Corallococcus sp. EGB: one gene and its partner. Each later gene encodes a partner of the first gene's protein in a complex. Links are inferred from orthologs where the notes say so. Each region holds a gene or a part of one and is shown in the gene's direction. Other genes may lie near its edges. The genes, in order: accB and accD.

Region 1 (9,883 bases):
GCAGCCCGTGCTGGCCCAGGACGCGGCGAAGCCGCAGCCCGCCGTGGCGCAGGCCGCGCCGCAGCCGGCGGTGGTGGAGGTCAAGGACCTGTCCTTCGACGAGAGCCCCTCGGGCGGCCGCGTGCAGCTGAAGCTGTCCGGCGCGACGGCGTGGAAGGTGGACCGGCCGGATCCGCGCAGCGCGGTGCTGACGCTGGAGAACGCGCGCCTGCCCAAGAAGCTGGAGCGCAGCCTGGACACCAGCGCGCTGGACACGCCGGTGAAGATGATCAGCGCCTTCAGCGTGCCGGGTGAGGGCCGCAAGGTGCGCCTGGTGGTCGCCGCGGACGGCGCCATCGAGGAGAACGTCACCCAGGGCGCCAACAGCCTGAGCTGGCGGCTGGACGTGCAGGGCGTGAAGACGGAGGAGGTGGCCGTCACCCAGCGCACCGCCGGCTTCACGGCGGAGGCCCCGGCTTACGCGGCGGAGGGCGCGCCCCAGCAGGCGCGCTACCGCGGCAAGCGCGTGTCCTTCGAGTTCAAGGACATCGACATCCAGAACCTGCTGCGCGTCATCGCGGAGATCTCCAAGCGTAACATCGTGGTGGCCGACGACGTGTCGGGCCGCGTGACCATCCGCCTGCGCAACGTGCCCTGGGACCAGGCGCTGGACCTCATCCTGCGCACCAAGCAGCTGGGCCAGGAGCAGGTGGGCAACATCATCCGCATCGCGCCGCTGAAGACCCTGGAAGAGGAGGCGCGGCTGCGCCAGGAGCGCAAGAAGTCGCTGCAGCAGCAGGAGGACCTGCTGGTCAGCCTGGTGCCGGTGAACTACGCGGTGGCCGGTGACATGTCGGCGCGCGTGAAGGACGTGCTCAGCGACCGCGGCTCGGTGACGGTGGACACGCGCACCAACGTGCTCATCATCAAGGACATCCGCTCCAACACGGAGAAGGCGCGCGCCCTGGTGCGCAGCCTGGACACGCAGACGCCGCAGGTCCTCATCGAGAGCCGCATCGTGGAGGCGAGCACCACCTTCAGCCGCGCCCTGGGCGTGCAGTGGGGCGGTCAGACGCGCTTCTCCACGGCGACCGGCAATCCCACGGGCCTCATCTTCCCCAGCGCCATCGGCGTGACGGGCGGCGCCGGCGGTACCGCGCCGGGCGTTCCCACCCAGCCCAACTTCGCGGTGAACCTGCCGGCGGCGGTGGGTGAGGGCCTCGGTGGCGCCATGGGCTTTGCCTTCGGCTCCGCGGGCGGCGCCGTGCAGCTGAACCTGCGCCTGTCTGCGGCGGAGACGGAGGGCACGGTGAAGACCATCTCGTCGCCCAAGGTGACCACGCTGGACAACAACACGGCCCGCATCAGCCAGGGTCTCTCCATCCCGTTCAGCCAGACGTCGGCCGGCGGTGTGAACACGACCTTCGTGGAAGCGCGCCTGTCGCTGGAAGTCACGCCGCACATCACCCAGGACGGCAGCATCCTCATGTCCATCGCGGCGCAGAACAACCAGCCGGACCCGTCCAACACGGGCGCCAACGGCCAGCCGTCCATCCAGCGCAAGGAGGCCAACACCCAGGTGCTGGTGAAGGATGGCGACACGACGGTCATCGGCGGCATCTACGTGCGCCGCGGTAGCACGTCTCGTGACTCGGTGCCCTTCCTGTCGAAGATTCCCGTGCTCGGCTTCTTCTTCAGGAGCAGCTCCGAGACGGATGAGCGGCAGGAGTTGCTCATCTTCATCACGCCCCGCATCCTCAACCGGCAGACCATCGCGCAGAGCCTCTGAGCGGCGCCACGCCCTGATTGGGAGAGACCATTCCAATGAAGCCTATCATCATCGCGGCGGCCCTGGCGCTCGGGCTCTGCTCGTGCACCGAGAGTTCGCCCGTCGTCCAGATCACCAGCATCAAGCTGCCCAGCGCGACCTGCACGGTCGAGTCCGATGCTCCGGGCATCGCGCGCGGCTCGCTCGACGTCTCGGTAGGCCGGTCCTACGTGCTGGCCTTCCTGGTGAACAACACGTACGCCCAGACGGCCGTCGATATCGGCGAAACCCCCCTGGAGCCGGGGGATGGCACGGGAGGAGCCGGCACCGCGTTCGTCAAGACGCTGCGGCTGTCCTACGCGACGTCTCCGAACATCAACCTCCCCTCCGGGACGGTGAACTACACCGCGGGCCTGTCTCCCTCCAGCGAGGGCAACATCCTCGTGGCCAACCTGCTGACGGCGGAGGCCAGCCAGAAGCTCGCGGACAGTGTGGCGCTCGGTCAGAGCGTCGAGGTGAGCATCAACGTCCAGTTCGCTGGCGAGTTCAGCGCGAGCAACAAGAAGTTCGAGACGAACGAGGTCGTCTACTCGTTCACCGCGTACAAATCGGGCGTGACCATCCCGGCCTGCGCAGCCGGCGAAGTTCCCGATGCCCTGGCGCCGTGTGGCCAGCGCGGCGGGCAGGAAGGCGCCTATCCCAAGTGCCAGTGAGTCCGGCACCCGTCACTTCGCGCTGGGAGGACCATGTCTTTTCGCACGCACCTTGAAGCGGTGGTGAACCAGGTGGACGGAGCCCTCGCGTGCAGCGTGATGGGCTTCGACGGCATCTCCGTGGAGACGTTCCAGAAGGACGAGGCCACGGAGCTGGACGTCTCCGGCACCTGGGTGGAGTACGCCAACCTGCTCACGCAGTTGAAGAACGCGGCCGAGTCGCTGAAGACGGGCACCGTCTCCGAGGTGTCCGTCAACAGCGAGAAGGTCCTCACCGTCATGCGCCTGTTGACGCCGGAATACTTCCTGGTGCTCGCCCTGCGGGCGGAGGGGAATTTCGGCAAGGGGCGCTATGTCCTGCGCGTCACCGCGCCGAAGGTGAAGGCGGAGTTGTAGCCATGCACGTCCGCCCGGGCAGGGGCTTGTCGAGCCTGCCCGGCGACGCAGCGTGCCTCCGCTTTCCTCTTTGCAGGAACCAGGGCATGGGCTAGACACCCCGGACTTTCGTCTCAACGTTTGTCTGAGGAGTCGGTCCCATGGCCGGGTTTGTCGATACGTCCGAATTCCGCAATGGTTTGAAGATCTTGTGGGAGGACAAGCCGTACGTCATCGAGTACTTCCAGCACGTCAAGCCTGGCAAGGGCTCCTCCTTCACCCGCACGAAGATCCGCAGCCTGCTGGATGGCCGCGTCCTGGAGCCCACGCTGAAGTCCGGTGACAAGGTGGGCACCCCGGACATCGAGTCCAAGGACATGCAGTACCTGTACGTCCAGGACGGCGACTACTACTTCATGGACAAGCGCAACTACGAGCAGACCTACCTGAGCAAGGAGGCGCTCGGAGAGGCGGCCAACTTCCTGAAGGAGAATCTGGACGTCGAGATCCTCTTCTGGAACGGCAAGGCCATCAACGTGACGGTGCCGAACTCCGTGGACCTCAAGGTCACCAAGTGCGACCCGGGCGTGCGCGGCGACACCGTGTCCGGCGCCCTGAAGCCCGCCACGCTGGAGACCGGCTTCACCGTCAACGTGCCCCTGTTCATCAACGAGGGCGACGTGCTGAAGATCGACACGCGTGACGGTGGCAAGTACCTCACCCGCGTGTCCACCGCGGGCTAGCAGCGGCTTTCCTTCACCTGACGACCCGGGAGGGGTCTGAATGGCAACGAAGCGCAAGGCAACCCGGTCGGCCGAGTCCTCGGGCGCGGCCGCCGGACGGGATTCGGGCACCACGTCGCTGGACGTGGAGGCCCTTCGACAGATTGTCGAAATCCTGGAGGCCTCCGACGTCACCCGGCTGGTGTGGACGAAGGGCCCGGAGAAGCTCTACATCCGCCGCGGTCACGCGCCGGAGACGACCATCGTCCACCACACGGCGCCGTCCGGCCCCGGGGTGACGGTGTCGCCCCCGGTGGAGTACGCCGCCCCGGCCGCTCCCCGTCCCGCCCCCGCCCCGTCCGCGGCCCCCGTCGCCGCGGCGCCGGAGAAGCCCGCGGAGAAGCCGGGCCACCTGGTGAACAGCCCGTTCGTGGGCACGTTCTACCGGACCCCCGCGCCGGATCAGCCCCCGTTCGTGGACGTGGGCACGGTGGTGCGCAAGGGCCAGGTGCTCTGCATCGTGGAAGCGATGAAGTTGATGAATGAAATCGAGTCCGAGGTCCCCGGCCGCATCGCCGAGGTCCTCGTGGAGAACGGTCGCCCGGTGGAGTTCGGCCAGGCGCTGTTCCGCATCGAGCCGGCCTGAGTCTCTCTTTGTCAGGCGCGTCCGGCCCTTCCGGGCGGGGCGCGCCTCAAGGCCCTCGCGAAGGAGCACGGCCGTGTTCAAGAAGGTCCTGGTCGCCAACCGCGGGGAGATTGCCCTGCGGGTCATCCGCGCATGCCGAGAGCTGGGCATCGCCACCGTGGCGGTGCACTCCACCGCTGACGCCAACGCGCTGCACGTGCGCTTCGCGGACGAGGCCGTCTGCATCGGGCCGCCTCCGTCCAAGGAGAGCTACCTCAACGTGCCGCAGCTGCTCTCCGCGGCGGAAATCACGCGCGCGGACGCCATCCACCCGGGCTACGGCTTCCTGTCGGAGAACGCCGAGTTCGCGGAGGTCTGCGAGAACTGCAAGATCCGCTTCATTGGCCCGCGCCCGGAGATGCTGCGGCTGATGGGCAACAAGGTGCGCGCGCGCGCCGCGGCCCGCGAGGCGGGCATGCCGCTGCTTCCGGGCAGCCCCGGCACGGTGAAGGACCCCCGCGAGGCGGAGGCGTTCGCGAAGGAGATCGGCTTCCCGGTCATCCTGAAGGCGGCGGCGGGCGGCGGCGGCAAGGGCATGAAGATCGTCCGCGAGCCGGGCGTGCTCGCGCAGGCGTTCTCCACCGCGCAGGCGGAGGCCCTGGCGTCCTTCAACAACGGCGACCTCTACATCGAGCGGTACGTGGAGAAGCCGCGCCACATCGAAATCCAGATCGTCGCGGACGAGCACGGGAACATCATCCACCTCAATGAGCGTGAGTGCTCGGTGCAGCGCCGGCACCAGAAGCTCATCGAGGAGAGCCCGTCGCCCGCGCTCACGCCGGAGCTGCGCCAGCGGATGGGCGAGGTGTCCGTCGCCGCGATGAAGAAGCTCCGTTACAACAACGTGGGCACCATCGAGTACCTGCTCGACGAGCGCGGCGAGTTCTACTTCATGGAGATGAACACGCGCATCCAGGTGGAGCACCCCGTGACGGAGCTGGTCATGGGCGTGGACCTGGTGCGTGAGCAGATCCGCATGGCCTACGGGCACCCCCTGCGCTTCAAGCAGGAGGACATCCAGATCCGCGGGCACGCCATCGAGTGCCGCGTGAACGCGGAGGACCCCGTCACCTTCGCGCCGTGGCCGGGCAAGATTACCGGCTACAGCGTGCCGGGCGGCTACGGCGTGCGCGTGGACTCGGCCGCCTACGAGAACTACACGGTGCTGCCGCACTACGACAGCCTGCTGTCGAAGCTCATCGTGCACGCGGAGGACCGCGAGACGGCCATCCGCCGCATGCAGCGCGCGCTCTCCGAGTACGTCGTGGAGGGCATCCGCACCAACATCCCGTTCCACCGGGCCGCACTGGCGGAGGAGTCCTTCCAGGAGGGCAACTACGACACCCGCTTCGTGGAGCGCCTGCTGGCGAGCGAGACGGGGTCGCGCCGCCTCAAGAAGGCCGTGGAAGAGACGCCGTAGCGCTGCGTGGCGAAGTCGTGGAAAGCCCGCCGGGCGGACGAGCGTCCAGGCGGGTGATCCAGCCCTGGGGGAGGGCAGGCTGTTTCTTGACCCGCATCGGAGGATTCCGTTAGCCTCCGAACCTCCCCCCCAGAGAAGGACTGAACCCCGCGAAGTTCCTCGGGGTTTCTGCCTGCCGGAAGCGCACGCTCGATGGACAAGAACAAGATCATCGAAGCCGCCGCGAAGCTGGTCGCGAAGGGCGCGTACGACAAAGCCATCAAGGAGTATCAGAAGGTCCTGGAGGTCGACCCGAAGGACATCCGGGTCCTCCAGAAGATGGGGGAGCTGTACCAGAAGAAGGGCGACAACGCGCAGGCGGCGCACTTCTTCACCAAGGTCGCGGAGAACTACTCCTCGGACGGCTTCTTCCTGAAGGCCGTCGCCCTCTACAAGCAGGTCCTCAAGCTCAACCCGAACCTGCTGGAGGTGAACCTCAAGCTGGCGGAGCTGCACCAGCAGCTGGGGTTGATGTCGGAGGCGATGGCGTACTTCCAGATCGTCGCCAATCACTACGACAAGGCGGGCGACACCAAGTCCAGCCTCGATACGCTGAAGAAGATGGTGGATCTCGACCCCGAGAACGTGGCGTCGAAGATCAAGCTCGCGGAGCTGTACGCGCGCGAGAGCATGACGAAGGAAGCGGCGCAGGAGTTCAAGCGCGCCGCGGAGTACCTCAAGCGCAACGCCCGCGCGGATGACTGGCTGCGCGTCGCCGAGCGCCTCTCCGCGCTGGAGCCGGACAACCTCCCGCTCGCGAAGGAGCTGGCCGCTTCGTACCTGCAGCGCGGTGACCAGAAGCGCGCGCTCGCCAAGCTCCAGGTGTGCTTCAAGGCGGATGGCCGGGACGTGGAGACGCTGACGCTGCTGGCGCAGGCGTTCCAGGGGCTGGGCCAGGTCTCCAAGACGGTGTCCGTCTACAAGGAGCTCGCGAAGATCCACCAGGAGCGGGGCCGCACCGCCGAGGCGGATGGCGTGTGGGGGCAGATCGAGCTGCTGGATCCGCAGGATCCGGATCTGCTCGCGCGCCGGGGGCCCGTGGCCGAGCCGGAGCCGGTGCACGCGCCCGTCGCCGTGCACGCCCCTGTCGAGGAGGCCGCGCCGGCCTGGAACGCGCCGGCCCCCGTGGCGACTCCGTCCCGTCCCGCGCCCGCCCCGGCGCCCGCGGTCGTTGCGCCGCCTCCGCCCGCGGGCCTGAGCCGCGAGCAGCTGTCCAAGCTGCTGACGGAGACGGACGTCTACGTGAAGTACGGGCTCCACGACAAGGCGCTGGAGCACCTGCGCAAGGTCTTCTCCGTGGATCCGGAGAACCTGGACGCGCACGAAAAGGCGTACCACATCTACGTGGCGGCCAATAACACCGCGCAGGCCTCGGAGCAGCTGCTGAACGTGCTGCGTCTGTGCACGCGCCGCGCGGACGTGCAGCGCGCCCAGCCGTACCTGGCCACCATCCTCCAGGAGGATCCGGGGCATGCGGAGGTGCCCGCCTTCCTGTCCGTGCTGCGCGCGGAAGGCGGCATCATCGCGCCGGCGGTGACGCCGGGCGTGGAGTCGCTGGAGGAGGACGCCATCCTGGTGGACTCCAACGACGACGAGATCCTCGTCGCGGATCCGCCGGAGGACGCGCTCGCGCAGCCCTCGGGTGACGAGCTGGCGCTGGCGGCGCTGAGCCACGGGGCGGACTCGGACGAGATCGTCGACGACGAGGTCGCTGAGGCCACGTTGAGCGGCGAGGAAGCGGTGATGGGCGAGCCCATCAGCTCCGCCGAGAACACCGTCTATGACCTGCCGTCGCAGGACGGCCTGGTGATGGGGTCCGACGAGGACTCGCTGGTGCTCGCGGACGAGCCGGGCCTGGGCGGTCCGGATGCTTCCGACGACGAGCCGCTGGTCGCCCAGGACGACGACGCGCTGATGTACGCGGGCGGCGACGAGCCCATGGTGCTCGCGGACGACGCGGGCGGCATGTCCCTGGGGGACGAAGAGGAGCCGCAGCCCACGCGCGTGCTGTCCCCGTCGCGCGCGCTGCTGGACGAGGCCGCGCCGGACACGCTGCAGCTGCCGACCCTGGACGACGGCGGCGACGAAGCCCTGGTGGAGCCCGGCATGGCGCTGGGCGAGGACGACGACGCGCCCACGCGCGTGGGGCTCGCGCCGCTGGATGCGTCCGCGCTGGACGACGCCGGCCTGGACGAGAGCTTCGCCGCGCCGGTGGAGGAAGAGGCGGCCCCGTACGCGGGCGGCATGTCGCTGGGCGACGAGGATGACGACGAGCCGACCGCCGCGCACATGGTGCTCCCGTCGATGGAGGAACTCTCCTACGACGAGCCCCAGGCCGACGCGGTCGCTGTCGAGCCTGAGCCCGAACCGGAGCCGGAGCCGGAGCCCGTGGCGGCCGCGCCGGAGCCGGATGCCGAGCCCGAGGAGGAGCCTGCCTCCGAGGAGTGCGACGAGGCGTCTTTCTTCCTCGACCAGGGACTGCTGGAAGAGGCGCGCGAGATCCTGGAGACGGTGGCCATCGCGTTCCCGGGCCACGTGCGCGCCGCCGAGCTGATGGCGCGCCTGGAGGAGCTGGAGGCCGGCGGTGGCGCGGCCCCCGCGGACGAAGCGCCTTCCGAGCCCATGCACGTGCCCTCCGTGCAGCCCGTGACGGAGGCTTCGCTCGATGACGGCGCCGGTGGTGGCGACGCGTTCGACCTGGCGGCGCAGCTGGCCGGCGAGCTGGACGACCTGGGCGGTGAGTCGCTGGCGGCGGTGCCTCCTGCGGACGAGGACTTCCAGTACTCGGTGGATGAGGTCTTCGCCGAGTTCAAGAAGGGCCTGGCCAAGGTGGTGAAGCCCGAGGACGTGGACACGCACTACGACCTGGGCATCGCCTACAAGGAAATGGGGCTGCTGGACGACGCCGTCCACGAGTTCGACGTGGCCCGCCAGGGCTGCGTGGGCACTCCGCGCGAGCTGGACTGCCTGACGATGATTGGCATGCTGCACACCCTGCGCGGCAAGCCGGAGGAGTCCGTGGCGGTCTTCAAGGAAGGCCTGTCCAACGTGCTCGCGACGGGCGAGGTGGCCAAGGCGCTGGGCTTCGAGCTGGCGAGCGCCTACGACGCGCTCAACGAGCCGGGCAAGGCGCTCTTCCACTTCCAGCGTGTGGCTGCCATGGACGCGAAGTATCGCGACGTGGGGTCGCAGGTGACGCGGCTGTCGGCGGTGACCGCTCCGGAGGAGGACCCGCTGCCTCGCGCCGGCAAGGGCCCCGCGACGCCGGTTCCCGCCGCGGGCGTGCCGAAGGCTCGTAAAGTAGGGTACGTGTAGCGCGTCCCCCACGAGGCCCGGCGAGCGATGACGACCTACCTCGATTTCTTCGAACTCACCCAGGAGCCGTTCTCCAACGCTCCGGTGAGCCGCTTCTATTACAACTCCGCGCAGCACTCGCAGGCCCTCACCCGGCTGATGCACGCCGTGGGCTACATGAAGGGCCTGTCCATCCTCATTGGCGACATCGGCGCGGGCAAGACGACGCTCGCCCGGCGCATGCTCGACTCGCTTCCGGAGTCCGAGTACGAGGCGGCGCTGCTCGTCATCATCCACTCGGGCATCACCGCCCAGTGGCTCTTGCGCCGCATCGCGCTCCAACTGGGCGTGGAGAACCCCGCGCAGGAGAAGCTGGCGCTCCTGTCGCAGCTCTACCAGCGCCTGCTGCAAATCTATGAGTCCGGCAAGAAGGCCGTCGTCCTCATCGACGAGGCGCAGATGCTGGAGACGCGCGAGCTGATGGAGGAGTTCCGGGGACTGCTGAACCTGGAGGTGCCCGAGCGCAAGCTCATCTCCTTCGTGTTCTTCGGCCTGCCGGAGATCGAGAAGAACCTGAAGCTGGATCCGCCGCTCGCCCAGCGTGTGGCGCTCCGCTACAAGCTGGAGCCCTTCACGGCGGAGTCCACCGAGGCGTACGTGAAGCACCGGCTGCGGCTCGCCGGCTGCCCGCGCATGCCCTTCACGCCGGAGGCGCTGCTCGCCGTGCACGAGCACTCCGGCGGCACCCCGCGCGTCATCAACACCCTGTGCGACAACGCGCTCTTCGAGGCGTTCCTCGCGCGCTCGGAGACCATCAGCGCGGAGCTGGTGCACCGCATCGGCAACAACCTGGGACTCCAGGGCGGCTCGGCTGCCTCCCAGGTGAGC
Region 2 (9,045 bases), 1.2 Mb from region 1 along the record:
GCGGGTGGGGCATGAGCCGGCTGCCACGCACCCCCCCGGCGTCCAGGTAGGGGACCGAGCGCAGGGCGCGGTGCTGCTTCGTGAAGGGCATCAGCCGGTCCAGGTGCTCCTCGATGCGGCTCGCGAGCGCCCGGAGGTGCTCCTCTCCTTCTTCGCGAGCGGAGGCCGGGACGAAGGCGCCCGCGCACACCACGCGCACGCCCTCCACGTCCTTGTGCCCGGTGGCCCCGGCGGTGCGCGCCGGGTGCTGCTGCACGAGCAGCGGGCCCAGCTCCGGGTCCTGTGTGTCCAGGAGCACCAGCTCGCCCATGCCGCGCGGGAGCGCCGCCTCCGGCACCACCCAGTTCACGCTGAAGAGCAGCGACTTGATGTTGGACTGATCCAGGTGCTCCAGCAGGCCGCGGTGGTGCTTCTTGTCCGTCACCAGCCGGCGCAGCGCCCCGGAGTCCGTGGCCGTCACCAGGCACGACGCGCGGTACAGCGTGTCCGAGCGCACCAGCTTCACGCCGGAGAACTTGCTGCCCTCGAACGCGAGCTCCTCCACGATGAAGCCCGCCGGGTTGTCGCGGCCCAGCACGTCGCCGCCCAGCTCCGTCAGCCGGCGGGTGAGCACGTCGCGCAGGGCGTCCATGCCGCCGGGGTAGGTGGATGGCGCGGTGAGCACCTGGGACAGGGCCCGCGTCTGCGCCAGGGGCGCGCCAGGCTTCTCCAGGTGGACGAGGAAGGGCAGCAGGCCGCGCACCAGCGACAGCGCCGGATCATCCCCCGCGAGCCGGGGCGCGGCCTCCAGGGCCGGGTGCTCCTTGATCTGCCCCTTGAGCTTCCAGCCCTCGAAGAAGCCGTCGGGCGGCAGCTGGGGCCCGGCCTTGAAGAAGGCGTCGGTGGCCTCGTGCTGCGCGGCGCTGCCGGTGAGCGCGCCCTGGATGCCCTCGCCGGCCTCGCCGAACTCGCGCGTCAGCTCCGCGCGGCGGCGGGTGGCGTCCCCGGACAGGTCCACCCGGTTCTTCGGCAGCACCAGCTGGAGCTCCGGCGCGTGCGGGCGCAGCGCCCGGCCGATGACGGTGGACAGCCCCAGCTCGGTGAGGGCTTCCTCCACGGCGGGCATGGCCTTGAGGGGCGGCGCGACGAACGGGGCGTAGGGCAGCACGAAGCCGTCGTGCTCGTAGCCGGGCCCCATGCCGTCGTGCTCCACCAGCAACACGCGGTGGCTGCGCTTCGCCAGGAGCGCGGCGGCGAGCGCGCCTCCGACCTGACTGCCCAACACGATGACGTCGTACACGTGCCGGGACGGGCCCGAGGGGAGCTTGAGTTTGGCGGCGGACGTCGACATGGCCACCGAACACTACACAACGTCACCGCGTCTGGCGCCCTTTTGGCGACCCGCTTCCCCTGGGAGCCTGGACCCGGGGTGGGGCGTGTGTGCCCTCAGGCCCGGGATTCGAAGAGGCGCGCGAGCAGCTCCGGGGGCAGCGAGTCGAAGTCCGGGGCGGTGTAGTGGGCCCCCGCGTTCTTCAGCGCCTCCGCGGTCGTGGTGGTGGTGATGCCCACGGTGACCATGCCGGCCGCGCGCGCGGACAGCACGCCGTTGATGGCGTCCTCGAAGGCCAGGCACGACTCGGGCGGCACCTGCAGCGCCTTCGCCGCGGCGAGGAAGATGTCCGGCGCGGGCTTGCCGCGCTCCACCTGTTCGGCGCCGACGACACAGGTGAAGAGCGGACGCACGGCGAGCCCGTCCAGCACCAGCTCGCGGTTGTCCTGCGGCGCGGCGGTGGCCACGGCCAGGGGAAGGCGCGCGTCGCGCAGGCGGTGCAGGAAGCCCTCCGCGCCCCGGTGCAGCGCCAGGTACGGCCGGTAGATGGCGCGGTAGTGCGACTCCTTCTCTTCCGCGAGCGCGTCCAGCTCCGCGACGGAGAGGGCGCGGCCCAACAGCTGCGGGAGGATCTCCTCGTTCTTCTTGCCCGCGAACTCGTTCTGGAAACGTTCCGCGGTCAGGCCATCCAGCCCCAGCTTCCGGGCGAGGGTCACCCAGGCGCGATTGTGGAAGTCCATGTTGTCGACGAGCGTGCCATCCATGTCGAAGACGGCGGCGAGCAGGGGGGCGGCTGCGGAAGTCATGTTCCTCCCAATACCGATTTCTGCCGCCATGTCACCCCCGAATCTCCCCTGCGAGCCCCTCCCGGGCTGATATCCCCCACGGCATGAGCGAGGACGTGCTGCTGGAGACGCGGGGCGCGGTGGGCATGGTCACCCTCAACCGGCCGAAGGCCCTCAACGCGCTCTCCCTGGAGATGTGCCGGGTGCTGCATCCCCGATTGGACTCCTGGGCGGCGGATCCATCCGTGAAGGCGGTGGTGATCCGCGGCGCGGGAGGGCGGGCCTTCTGCGCGGGAGGAGACGTGCGCGCGGTGGCCAGTTCGGTCGCACGGTCGGATCCGTCGCTGTCGCGCGAGTTCTTCCTCGCTGAGTACGCGCTCAACCATCGGATCCACCACTTCCCGAAGCCCTTCATCGCGCTGGTGGACGGCATCTGCATGGGCGGTGGATTGGGGCTGTCCATGCACGGCGCCTTCCGGGTGGTGACGGAGAAGCTGGTGCTCGCGATGCCGGAGACGGCCATCGGCATCTTCCCGGACGTGGGCGGAGGCTGGTTCCTGCCGCGCTTCCCCGGCGAGTCGGGGACGTATCTGGGGCTCACCGGTGCGCGCTGTGACGCGGCGGATGCGCTGTGGCTGGGGTACGCGACGCACCGCACGGAGTCCTCGCGGCTGGAGGACGTGGTGGCGGCGCTGGTGGCCGCGGACTGGAGCAGGCCGGGGCGTGAGGTGGCGGCGCGCGTGCTCCAGGGCTTCCATCAGGACGCCGGTGCGCCGGGGCTCGCGGCGCGGGCGGAGGTCATCGACCGGTGCTTCCAGGGGAGCCGCGTGGAGGACCTCTTCGCGGCGCTGGAGCGCGAGGGCACGGCGTGGGCGGAGGAGACGCGCGCGACGCTGCTGCGCATGTCGCCCATGAGCCTGCGGGTGACGCTGCGGCAGCTGCGCATCGGGCGCGGGCAGGACTACGACGCGACGGCGCGCATGGAGTACCGGCTGAGCCAGGCGATGACCCGGCGAGCGGACTTCCAGGAGGGGATCCGCGCGGTGCTGGTGGACAAGGACCAGAAGCCGCGCTGGAGCCCGGCCACGCTCGCGGAGGTGACGGACGCGGAGGTGGAGTCGTGCTTCGCGCCGCGGCCGGGAGACGAGCTGGAGCTGCCCGCGCGAGGGTGACTACAGGTCCTCGTCGCTCACGACGGTGCGCCCGTCTTCGCGCAGGAGCGCGGTGGTGATGCCTTCACCCGGACGCAGCACGCCCGTCTCGTAGACGCGCTGGCTGCCGCACGAGGGGCTCTTCTCCTTCAAGAGCGCCACGGTGGCCTCGAAGCGCCGCGCGGCTTCCAGGGCCAATTGGGCGCCCGCCTGGAACGCGGCGGTGCGGTCCTCGCGCGTCTCCCGCGTGAGGGCCCGCGCGCGGCCGGCCCAGACGTCCACGCCCGTGCCTCCCGCGAGATCCACGGGAGGCCGCGGAATGCCCAGGCCCGCGGCGGCCTCCGGGCAGATGGGGATGACGGCCTTGCCCTCCAGCGCCGCGAGCACGCGCTCCGAGCGCTGTGAGCGCCCGTCATAGCGGCATGCCTCGCCCAGCAGACACGCGCTGACCAGCACCGTGGGCGCCGCGCGCAGGGCCTCGCGGCGAGCCTCACGCGCCGATGCATCGTCTCCACGGGAGGGCGCGTGCTCCACGGCCTTCGTCACTTCGGAGCACCCGGGCTGCGCAGCGCCGTGCCATCGCCTGTCACGCGTGCGTCCACCTTCGTGCGCGGCCCATCCAGCGCCACCGCGCCCGTCACCGCCAGCCGCACGGCCAGCGGATACAGCCGGTGCTCCTCCGCGAGGATGCGCGCGCTCAGGCTCGCCTCGTCATCGTCCGGCAGAACCGGCACCGCCGCTTGCGCGATGATGGGGCCCGTGTCCGTGCCCGCGTCCACGAAGTGCACCGTGCACCCGGCCACCTTCACGCCTCGCTCCAGCGCCTGCTTCTGCGCATGCAGACCCGGGAACGCGGGCAGCAGGGAAGGGTGGATGTTCAGCACGCGCCCCGGGAAGCGCTTCAGGAAGTCCGCGCTCACCAGCCGCATGAAGCCCGCCAGGCACACCCACTCCACGCCCGCGTCCGCCAGCACGCCGAGCACCGCCGCCTCGAAGTCCGCCTTCGACCCGAAGCCCTTGTGGTCCACCACCTCCGCGCGCACGCCGGCCTTCCGGGCGCGCTCCAGCGCGAACGCCGTGGGCACGTTGGACACCACGCACGCCACCTCGGCCGGGTAGTCCGCCTGCCCGGCCGCGTCGAGCAACGCCTGCAGGTTGCTCCCGCCGCCGCTGACGAGCACCCCCAGCCGCGCCCGCCGCGCGCTCATGGCTCGATGACCGCCGTGGCCTCGCCCTGGCCCGCTTCCACCCGGCCCACCTCGGACGCCTCCACGCCCCGGGCGCGCAGCACCTCCAGCGCCTTCGCCACGTCCTCCTTCGCCACGACGACGATGAGGCCCAGGCCCATGTTGAACGTGCTGAACATCTCGTCGCGCGCCACGCCGCCCGTCTTCGCGATGAGGTCGAAGATGGCCGGCTTCCTCCACGTGGACTCGCTGAGCACCGCGCGCGTCCCGTCCGGCAGGCACCGGGGCAGGTTGCCCGGGATGCCGCTGCCGGTGATGTGCGCCATGCCCTTCACCTTCACGGCCTGGCACAGCGCGAGCGCGTCCTTCACGTAGATGCGCGTGGGCTCCAGCAGCGCGTCACCCAGCGGCCGGTCCAGCCCCTGCGGCGTCATGTCCAGGGGCAGCTTCGCGTCGTCCAGCAGCACCTTGCGCGCCAGCGAGTAGCCGTTGCTGTGCAGCCCCGACGACGTCAGGCCGATGAGCGCATCCCCCGGCTTCACCGCCTTGCCGTCGATGATGGCCGAGCGCTCCACCACGCCCACGCAGAAGCCCGCGACGTCGTACTCGCCCCGCGCGTAGAAGCCCGGCATCTCCGCCGTCTCCCCGCCCAAAAGCGCGCACCCCGCCTGCTCGCAGCCCAGCGCGATGCCCTTCACCACCTCCGCCGCGGCGTCCACCTCCAGCTTCCCCGTGGCGAAGTAGTCCAGGAAGAACAGCGGCTCCGCGCCACAGGTGAGGATGTCGTTCACCGACATGGCCACCAGGTCGATGCCCACCGTGTCGTGCCGCCCCGCCAGGAAGGCCACCTTCAGCTTGGTGCCCACCCCGTCCGTGCCCGCCACCAGCACCGGCGCCTGGTACTTGCCGGGCGGCAGGGCGAACAGGCCGCCGAATCCACCCACCCCGGCGACCACCTCGGGGCGCGTGGTGCGCGCGGCATGGGGCTTGATCTTCTCGACGAACGCGTCGCCGGCCTCGATGTCTACTCCGGACTGCTTGTAGGTCGTTCCCACGGGGCGGCCTTGTACCCCTCCCCAAGGCCCCTGTCTCGGGCCTCGGAAGGGACGTGTCGGGTTTGTGGCGGCCTGTCGCCCCCGGGCGCCCGCGCGATATCGGTCTGGGATATTTGACCGGTGGGATGGGGGCTGATTGACTCGCGGGCCAGATGGGCGCCGAGGAAACCCTCTTTCAACGTTTTGGCAAGGAGTTCCCCAAGGGCACCGAGCTCTTCCGCGAGGGAGAGATCGGCAAGGAGATGTTCGTCATCCAGTCCGGGAAGATCGCCATCTCCAAGCGCGTGCGCGACGTGGAGAAGACGCTCGCCGTGCTGGGCCCGGGCGAATTCTTCGGCGAGATGGCCATCATCTCCAACAAGCCCCGGAACGCCTCCGCCGTGGTGCATGACGACGCGAAGCTGCTCGTCATCGACCCCAAGACCTTCGAGGCGATGATCCGCGGCAACGCGGAGATCGCCGTCCGGATGATCAAGAAGCTGGCCGAGCGCCTGTCCGAGGCGGACGCCCAGATTGAAAACCTGCTCCACGGCGACCCCGCCAGCCGCGTCGTGCACCAGATCCTCCAGGCCTGCCAGACGCGCGGCCGGCCGCTGGAGGAGGGCGTGGAGGTGGACTTCGCCATCCGGGAGATGCCCCGGCAGATCGGCGTGGGCGAGCCCGCCGTGCGCAGCATGCTGGAGCGCCTGGAGCGCGCGGGCCTCATCGAGCGCAGCGGTGACAGGGTCACCGTGTATGACACGGGCCGGCTGCATGACTTCCTCAACTACCTCGAGATGAAGTGGAAGTTCGGAGACCTCTAGCGTGAAGCTGCAAGTCCTCGGGTGCCACGGCGGCGAGCTTCCCACGTGCAGGAGCACGTGCTTCCTCGTGGACGACGTGCTCGCGCTGGACGCGGGTGCCCTCACCGGCACGCTCTCGCTGGATCAGCTCTGCAAGGTGGACGACATCCTCGTCGGCCACAGCCACTTCGACCACGTGAAGGACCTGCCGCTGCTCGCCGACCTGGTCATCGGCCGCAGGGACAGGCCCGTCACCATCCATGCCTCCCGCGAGTGCGCCAAGGCGCTGCGCGAGAACATGTTCAACAACGCGCTGTGGCCGGACTTCACGCGCATCCCCACGCGCCACAAGCCCGTCCTCGCCATCAAGACCTTCCGCGCCGGCAGCACCTTCCAGGTGGGGCCCTACACCGTGAAGAGCGTGCCGGTGAGCCACCCCGTGGAGTCGTGCGCCTTCATCATCAGCGACGGCAGATCCGCGCTCGCCATGAGCGGTGACACCGGCCCCACGGACAAGCTGTGGAAGGCCCTCAACGCCACGAAGAACCTGAAGGCGCTGCTCCTGGAGGCCAGCTTCCCCAACAGCCTCCAGGCCCTGGCGGACATCTCCGGCCACCTGACGCCCGCCACCGTGGGCTCGGAGCTGCGCAAGTTCGACCGCAACGGCGCCCAGGTGCTGCTCTACCACCTGAAGCCCGCCTTCGTGCCCCAGCTCAAGAAGGAGCTGGCCGCGCTGCCCGTGAACGTCCTGGAGCTGGGCGAGACCTTCCAGTTCTAGGGGCCGTCGTGCCGCGCCGCGCCGTACGGAGGTATTGACGGCCCGCGACGGTCGGATTAACCCCCAAGCCTCATGGCCTGGTTCTCCAAGAAGCCCCGCATCGCCGTCGACGCAGAGAAAGCCGCCGAGCCCCAGCCCTCCCGCATGCAGGGCCTCTGGGCCAAATGCGAGCAGTGCGACGAGATCATCTACCGTCAGGAGCTGGAGAAGAACTGGATGGTGTGTCCGCACTGCGAACACCACCACGCCTGGACGGCCCGCGCGCGCCTGGCGGCCACGCTGGATCCGGACTCCTTCGAGGAGTTCGACAAGGAGCTGGAGCCCCAGGACCCGCTCGGCTTCACGGACACCAAGAAGTACAAGGACCGGATCAAGTCCACGCGCAAGAACCTGGAGGAGAACGACGCGTTCATCTCCGGCGTGGGCCGCATCGAGGGCCGCCCCGTCTCCGTGGGCTGCTTCGTCTTCGAGTTCATGGGCGGCTCCATGGGCTCCGTGGTGGGTGAGAAGGTCACGCGCGTCTTCGAGCGCGCCTTCGAGCTCAAGTGCCCCGCGGTGGTGTTCTCCGCCTCCGGCGGCGCGCGCATGCAGGAGGGCATCTTCTCCCTGATGCAGATGGCGAAGACGTCCGCGGCCATCGCGCGCTTCCGCACCAGCGGCAAGCCGTACATCTCCGTGATGCTCAACCCCACCACGGGCGGCGTGGCCGCGTCCTTCTCCTGGCTGGGCGACATCATCCTCGCGGAGCCCAAGGCCCTCATCGGCTTCGCCGGCCCGCGCGTCATCGAGCAGACCATCCGCCAGAAGCTGCCGGAGGGCTTCCAGCGCTCGGAGTTCCTGCTGGACCACGGGATGATCGACGCCATCGTCCACCGCAAGGACCTGCGCGGGAAGCTGGGCCAGCTCATGGGCATGCTCGGGTAGGCCCGCGGGCCTCCACGCCATGGACGCGCCGCGCACTCCCGAGGAGGCCCTCCGTTTCCTCCAGGCGCTCAACCCCTCCGGCATCAAGCTGGGGCTGGAGCGGGTCAAGGACGCGCTCTGCGCGTTGGACCACCCGGAGCGCGACTCTCCGGCGCTGCACGTCGCCGGCACCAACGGCAAGGGCAGCACCTGCGCCTTCGTGGCGCGCGCGCTGGAGGCCGCCGGCCACCGCGTGGGGCTCTACACGTCCCCGCACCTGGTGCGCGTCAACGAGCGGATCCGCGTGGCGGGCGCGGACATCCCGGACGCCGTCTTCGGGCAGCGCATCCTGGAGGTCCTGGAGCGCTACCCGTCCGCGCTGTCGGAGCCGATGACGTACTTCGAGTTCGGCACGGTCGTCGCGCTCTGGCACTTCTCCCGCGAGCGCGTGGACGTGGCCGTGCTGGAGACGGGCCTGGGCGGACGGCTGGACGCCACCACCGCCGCGAGCCCCGTCGTGACGTGCGTCACCCCCGTGTCCTTCGACCACATGGAGTACCTGGGACACACGCTCCGGGAGATCGCCGGGGAGAAGGCCGGCATCTTCAAGCCCGGCGTGCCCGTGGTCCTGTCCCGCCAGGAGCCGGAAGCCCTGGATTCGCTCCTGCGCCGCGCGGAGCAGCTGGCCGTGCCCGTCCAACTGGAGGGCCGCGACTTCCGCATCGTCCCCGGGGCCGATGGGACGCTCTCGTACCGGGGGACTGACTGGTCGCTCGACGGGCTCACGCTCGCGCTGCGGGGGCCGTACCAGCACCAGAACGCGGCGGTGGCCCTGGCGTGCCTGGAGGCCCTCCAGGCACGGGGCGTGGGGGTGACGCCGGAGGCCGCGCGTGAAGGCCTGGCCACCGCGCGCTGGCCGGGGCGGCTGGAGGAGGTGGCCCACGGTCCGACGGTGGTGGTGGACGGCGCCCACAACCCCGCGGGCGTGGCGGTGCTGCTGGAGGCCCTGCGCACGCTCTACGCCGGGCGGCCGTTGCACCTGGTGTTCGGCGTGGTGGCGGACAAGGACCGGGGGCCCATGATGCGGGCCCTGTT

Evidence for each region.
Region 2: the proteins of accB (region 1) and accD are in contact, whole or in part, in a solved structure (PDB 8UXZ), measured with the Escherichia coli proteins. The link is inferred for Corallococcus sp. EGB from one-to-one orthologs.

What each region holds. Positions count from the first base shown.
Region 1 is NZ_CP079946.1:7,456,657-7,466,539, reverse strand. Bases 2,489-5,410 are described here. They hold accB (acetyl-CoA carboxylase biotin carboxyl carrier protein), read left to right. Parts: upstream 2,489-3,618; coding sequence 3,619-4,203; downstream 4,204-5,410. Other genes in these bases: accC (acetyl-CoA carboxylase biotin carboxylase subunit), read left to right, coding at 4,277-5,410; efp (elongation factor P), read left to right, coding at 2,997-3,578; KYK13_RS30385 (hypothetical protein), read left to right, coding at 2,494-2,856. Also shown: type IV pilus secretin PilQ, read left to right, coding at 1-1,768; KYK13_RS30390 (hypothetical protein), read left to right, coding at 1,804-2,460; more of accC, read left to right, coding at 5,411-5,662; KYK13_RS30365 (tetratricopeptide repeat protein), read left to right, coding at 5,855-9,016; KYK13_RS30360 (ExeA family protein), read left to right, coding at 9,044-9,883. UniProt on the Escherichia coli protein: This protein is a component of the acetyl coenzyme A carboxylase complex; first, biotin carboxylase catalyzes the carboxylation of the carrier protein and then the transcarboxylase transfers the carboxyl group to form malonyl-CoA.
Region 2 is NZ_CP079946.1:6,265,144-6,274,188, reverse strand. Bases 6,134-9,045 are described here. They hold accD (acetyl-CoA carboxylase, carboxyltransferase subunit beta), read left to right. Parts: upstream 6,134-7,119; coding sequence 7,120-7,971; downstream 7,972-9,045. Other genes in these bases: KYK13_RS25755 (folylpolyglutamate synthase/dihydrofolate synthase family protein), read left to right, coding at 7,991-9,045; KYK13_RS25765 (MBL fold metallo-hydrolase), read left to right, coding at 6,292-7,047; KYK13_RS25770 (Crp/Fnr family transcriptional regulator), read left to right, coding at 6,134-6,290. Also shown: KYK13_RS25800 (NAD(P)-binding protein), read right to left, coding at 1-1,330; KYK13_RS25795 (HAD family phosphatase), read right to left, coding at 1,426-2,115; KYK13_RS25790 (enoyl-CoA hydratase/isomerase family protein), read left to right, coding at 2,199-3,266; KYK13_RS25785 (DUF523 domain-containing protein), read right to left, coding at 3,267-3,698; purN (phosphoribosylglycinamide formyltransferase), read right to left, coding at 3,788-4,453; purM (phosphoribosylformylglycinamidine cyclo-ligase), read right to left, coding at 4,450-5,487; more of KYK13_RS25770, read left to right, coding at 5,640-6,133.